Linked DNA regions of Catalinimonas alkaloidigena. The main gene of each other region encodes a partner of the protein of the gene in region 2 in a complex. Links are inferred from orthologs where the notes say so. Each region holds a gene or a part of one and is shown on either strand. Other genes may lie near its edges.

Evidence for each region. The genes of interacting proteins can lie anywhere in the genome.
Region 1: the proteins of OKW21_RS25250 (region 2) and OKW21_RS30380 are in contact, whole or in part, in a cryo-EM structure (PDB 7NYH), measured with the Escherichia coli proteins. The link is inferred for Catalinimonas alkaloidigena from one-to-one orthologs.

Annotation. Positions count from the first base shown.
Region 1 is NZ_JAQFIL010000001.1:7,466,494-7,469,405, reverse strand. Bases 2-2,912 are described here. They hold OKW21_RS30380 (NADH-quinone oxidoreductase subunit J family protein), read left to right. Parts: upstream 2-1,150; coding sequence 1,151-1,675; downstream 1,676-2,912. Other genes in these bases: OKW21_RS30375 (putative LPS assembly protein LptD), read right to left, coding at 1,672-2,912; OKW21_RS30385 (4Fe-4S dicluster domain-containing protein), read left to right, coding at 338-1,147; OKW21_RS30390 (ABC transporter ATP-binding protein), read left to right, coding at 2-243. In the rest of the region: more of OKW21_RS30390, read left to right, coding at 1-1. UniProt on the Escherichia coli protein: NDH-1 shuttles electrons from NADH, via FMN and iron-sulfur (Fe-S) centers, to quinones in the respiratory chain. The immediate electron acceptor for the enzyme in this species is believed to be ubiquinone.
Region 2 is NZ_JAQFIL010000001.1:6,242,289-6,244,996, reverse strand. Bases 2-2,708 are described here. They hold OKW21_RS25250 (NADH-quinone oxidoreductase subunit A), read left to right. Parts: upstream 2-968; coding sequence 969-1,448; downstream 1,449-2,708. Other genes in these bases: OKW21_RS25235 (NADH-quinone oxidoreductase subunit D), read left to right, coding at 2,579-2,708; OKW21_RS25240 (NADH-quinone oxidoreductase subunit C), read left to right, coding at 2,077-2,577; nuoB (NADH-quinone oxidoreductase subunit NuoB), read left to right, coding at 1,523-2,080; OKW21_RS25255 (LON peptidase substrate-binding domain-containing protein), read left to right, coding at 323-952; OKW21_RS25260 (aminotransferase class V-fold PLP-dependent enzyme), read left to right, coding at 2-64. Also shown: more of OKW21_RS25260, read left to right, coding at 1-1. UniProt on the Escherichia coli protein: NDH-1 shuttles electrons from NADH, via FMN and iron-sulfur (Fe-S) centers, to quinones in the respiratory chain. The immediate electron acceptor for the enzyme in this species is believed to be ubiquinone.

The DNA.
Region 1 (2,912 bases), 1.2 Mb from region 2 along the record:
AAAACCGAAAACACTATCCTGACCAGCCTGAAAGATATTATGCAGGGCAGGACTACCATCATCATTTCTCACCGGGTATCTTCTGCCAAGCTGGCTGATAAAATCGTGGTACTGGATGATGGCGAAATTGTAGAAGAAGGCACCAACGAATCATTGCTCAGCCGGGATGGTTTCTATAAGAACCTGTATGACAAACAAATGCAGGCCGATGAAGCCGAAAAGAAGGCACGATCTCTCAGCTAATTTTGTAATCATCTGTAACATGGCTAATATTGTCATTGGCTATCGTTAAATCTCGTTACAGAGTATATTTTTAGTAGAAGTTGATCAGATTTGTATGTCACACCAAGGTGCAAATAATACATACTGGGGAAATATTAAGGAAGGTGTCAGCTCACTTTTGGGCGGGCTGAGGCTATCGTTTAAGCATTTGATGGATGCACGTAAGCATCGTGAGCCTATTGGTGTCGAGGATGCGCATTATTTTGATCAGGATCATGGGATTGTCACGCTACAATATCCTCATGAGACCATACCCGTACCTGACAATGGGCGTTACAAGCTTCACAATGAAATTGAGGATTGTATCGTCTGTGATAAATGCGCAAAAATCTGCCCCGTTGATTGTATAGAAATTGAGCCTATCCGTGCGGTAGAAGAAATAGGGAAGACTTCTGACGGTTCCTCTAAGCGCCTCTATCCGGCTAAGTTTGACATTGATATGGCTAAGTGCTGCTTCTGCGGCCTGTGTACCACCGTATGCCCTACCGAATGCCTTACCATGACCAAAGAGTATGACTTTAGCGAGTTTGATGTAGCTGATCATAATTTTGAATTCTCCAACATGACGCCTTTGGAAATACTGGAGAAGAAAAAAGAGCTGGAAGAATTTATGGCGCAGAAAGAAAAGGCGAAGGCCGAAGCGGCAGCAAAAAAAGCCGCACAGGGAGATAGTGCTGGTACAGCTAAGCCTAAGCCCAGTATCAAACCGAAGGCCAGCTATAAGCCAAAAGCAGGGATGATGAAACCCAAAATCAAACCTAAGAGCAAGGAGAGTGACCCACAGGAGATGGCAAAAAAAATCATGGAGGAGAAGAAAAAAAATAAGCCTAATGATGATTCCAGCCAGTCTCAATCAGATGAATAGCCGATGAGCATAGCACAGATCATATTCTATATTTTCGCAGGGATCACTGTCATCAGTGCACTGATGATTCTTTTTACCCGTAATGTCCTCTACTCAGCTTTTTTGCTGATTGTTACATTTCTGGGCGTAGCAGCGATTTACGTTTTTGCCGGAGCCGATTTTCTGGCCATTACCCAGATTCTGGTATATGTGGGTGGAATACTCGTGCTCATGATCTTTGGAGTCATGCTTACCAATAAGATCTCAGGTCAGGCGGTAATGACTGAGGGGCAGCATCATTTCTGGGCAGCGCTGATAGGGCTTTCACTTTTCGGCTTACTTTCTTATACCATTTTGCAGGTCAACTTTTCTTCTTTAGCCTGGATACAAGCGGCCCGTAATGCAAATGAACAGGTGCAAGAATCTACTATCCAGCGTTTAGGTATACTCCTTATGTCAGATTTTGTGCTTCCCTTTGAGCTGGCGGGAGTGCTCTTGCTGATAGCCCTGATAGGAGCGGCCTTTATTGCCAAAAGGCAGTTGGACTAGAAATCCTGCCAGGCCCTTCTTCTCTGCAGTTTCAGGTCACTTAGCATGGCCGACTTCACATTGATCTGTACATGATAGGAGGTAAACCTTCCGAAAGGCACCCAGTTGAATTGGAAATCAAAACAGCCCAGATCGCGAAACACATCAATACTGGTTTGGGTAATCTCCTGATTGACAAAGTCAAAACCTGAGTTAAACTGTACCTTCCACTTGGGAGCGATGCTCACATCGCCGGAGAACATCACTGACTGTCTGATTTTATCATCTTCGCCTTCAATCAGCATCCGGCGGGGATCATTGGTATAGCTCAGGTTATAACGCAGCCGTATGCTCCAGGGAATGTCAAAATCCACATAATCGCTACGGTTCCGGTTAATATAATCCAGTTCATCCGCGGTCACGTCCGCCTCTTCTTCTTCTTTTTGTTTGTCTTTTTCTTTCTGCTTGGGCTGAAAATTGGTGCTCAAAGCCAGGCTTGCCCGGGTGATTGTGCCTATGCCACGCCTAATATCACCTAATAAGCCTGCCTCTTCATATTCAGCATAAGTATCTCCGGCCATACGTTCTGAGAGAGATTGCCAGGCATAGATATCGGTTCGGGTAAAATTTCTGTATATCTTTAAATTACTCCCACTCCCCACCGAATCTATCGGTTCAAAAGTATCTGGAATATAAGAGTACGGGTCCATAGACATGGAAGCGTTGATGCTCACCTTATTGTCAAACAGGCGGGTACGGCCGGATACATTGAGCGGAGCCAGCTTGAAAGAGTCGGCGATCAGGTTATAACTGGTACTCAAAGACAAGCTCTCAAAGATCGGAATCTTACGGGTGGCACTGGCCTCTTCGGTCGTATCTTTGTCATTACGCACCTTCATTTCCAGGTTATTATTTAGTGAAAAGCCAACAGAACCACTCTTGCCGGGCGAAGGCGCACCGTAAATAAATCCATCATAAATAGATACTAATTTCAAATTTCTGTCATAACCCGTATTAGGATCATAAAGTGGGTCATCATCTAACCTAACTTCTTGATAATAACCATATCTTTCTTCAGAAAAGTCTGGGCGATAACTCACACTTACCGAAGGGATTACGGTATGACGGATCGCCTGCAGTTTTTCTCCTCTAAAGTTAAAAAGCCCATAGAAGCGGGTATTCACCGAGGTGCTGGCATTCCAGGAAGAAGCCCGCGAAAAACCGGGAACTTCATTGATAATCACTCTACCGGGAATCG
Region 2 (2,708 bases):
CCATCTGTATAATGAAGCGGAGGATATGCAGAAGCTATTAGCCTGTTTTCGGGCAGTGGTATAAAAAAGAACCCCGGACGCGACCAAACGTCCGGGGTCAACTATCAACCTTAAACAAACGCTAAGAAAAATCCTTGCGCTATTGTATAAGTTACAATAACTGTGCCTGATCAAAATAAATTCTCCTATTGGAATATTTATTTGAATGACAAATCAGTCATTTTCTTACGTATTGCAAATGTGTAACGATCACGTAGATAAGTTGTTGTATGATAAGAAGGAATGAATCATATTTTTGTTAGTTGAGTAGGATCGTGTCTATATGGAAAATTACCTACCCTTATTTCCTCTGAACCTGGTGGCGTTTCCGGGCGAGAATGTCAACCTTCATGTTTTTGAAGAAAGATACAAGCAATTAATTAATGAATGTTTGGAAAAAAGCCATCCTTTTGGGATTCCAGCATATATTGATAAAAAGTTGGAATATGGTACTGAGATGTATGTGAAAAAAGTAGTAAAACGGTATGAAGATGGCCGCCTGGACATCACTACCAGGGCTACCCGAGTTTTTAAAGTAATGTCGTTCAATAATCCGGTAGGAGGAAAACTTTATGCCGGAGGCGATGTGTTTTATCTGGATAATGTACAAGATGGTGATCTCAGGCTTCATACTGAAATTATCTCGCTTATCAAGGATTTATACAATTTGATGAATGTCGTTAAAAAAGTGGAAGTAGACGAGGATATTACTACCTTTGAAATCGGTCATAAAATAGGGCTATCACAAGAGCAGGAGTATCAGCTTTTACAAATTGAACGTGAGCGAGATCGTCAGGCGATGGTCATACAGCATCTGAAAAAGACAATACCTGTCTTACGAGAAGTAGAGCGTACAAAAGAACGTATTCGGATGAATGGCCACTTTAAGCATTTTGATTCACTGGATCTTTAAATACCTAAGATTATCCATGATTACTCAAGATACGCAGCTTTCAGCATTTAGCATAATACTTCTTTTTATCGTGGGCAGTAGCATATTCGTAATGATCGCTTTGATGGTTGCGAGAATGATTCGTCCCGACCGTCCTAACGAAGAAAAACTTTCTACTTATGAGTGCGGTGAAGACCCCAGCGGATCAGCCTGGGGACAATTCAACTCCCGCTTTTATATCGTAGCCCTGATTTTTATTCTTTTTGATGTGGAGATTGTATTTTTGTTTCCCTGGGCTACAGTATTCGGGCAGAAAGAACTAATTGACGGAACACAGGGATTGTGGGGCTGGTTTTCGTTGGTGGAGATGTCTGTTTTTATCGGTATTTTGGCTATGGGTTTAGCATATGCATGGGCAAAAGGGTTTCTGGATTGGATCAAGCCGAGAGTTAGTAAACCTAGCTATACATCACACATCCCTAAAGCGCTGTACGATAAGGTTTCAGAAAAGTATTAAGCCAGAAAAAGTATTTCGCAAAACCCTTATTTTAAATTATTTTTTAATCTTTCAATTTGTAATTAATTATCGTCATGGGAGGTCTGCTGGATCAACAGTTTGGAAAAGGAGGAGTAATTGTTACTCGTGTTGATGATATTGTGAACTGGGCGCGTCTGTCTTCGCTCTGGCCTATGGGCTTCGGCCTAGCCTGTTGTGCTATTGAGATGATGTCTACCTACGCTTCCGGTTATGACCTGGATCGTTTCGGCGTAATACCCCGCCCCTCACCCCGCCAGTCTGATGTCATGATCGTTTCCGGTACGGTCACCTTCAAAATGGCTGACCGTGTTCGTCGTTTGTATGAACAGATGTCAGAACCGAGATATGTAATTTCTATGGGCTCCTGCTCCAATTGTGGAGGACCCTACTGGCAGCATGGCTATCATGTGGTAAAAGGTGTAGACCGAGTTATCCCTGTTGACGTATATGTACCAGGCTGTCCCCCACGCCCCGAAGCCCTGATAGGCGGTATTCTTAAATTGCAGGAAAAAATCCGTAATGAATCGCTAATGGCTCCAACGGCTTTAGAGAAGCTGATGGAAAAGAGAAAGAAAAAAGAAAAAGCTAGCCCTGAACCCCAAAAGGCATGATTCTGGAAGAAATTCAAGCTCTTTTAACTGATAAATTTGGTGAAGATATCGTTTTAGCAACAGATACTGATGCTTCTCCTCCCATGCTCCATATTCCGGCTGCCAAGATTGCAGAAGTTTGCATGGCGTTGCATACCAATGAAAAGACCTACTTTGATTATCTGGCTTGCCTGACTGGTATGGATAATGGTCCTGAGCAGGGAACAATGGAAGTGATTTACCATCTGTACTCCATTCCTTATAATTTTCAATTGTCATTGCAGATAATTATTACCAGAGAGACTGAAAGCCAGGCCTATGCCGAGGTGCCTACCGTAAGTCATATCTGGCGTACTGCGGATTGGCACGAGCGTGAAGCGTATGATTTAGTAGGTATTCATTTCAGTGGTCATCCTGATCAGCGCCGCATTTTGTTGCCTAATGACTGGGAGGGTCACCCCCTTCGCAAGGACTATAAAGAGCAGGAATATTATCACGGTATCAAGGTAATCTACTAGCATGGCGAATCCAATACAATATCAGTTTGACGAGCAGCATCTGAGAAAGTCTGAACCTAACAAATTCAAAGCTGAAGATCTGAAATCGGAAGAGATGATTGTGAATGTTGGCCCACAACATCCCTCTACAC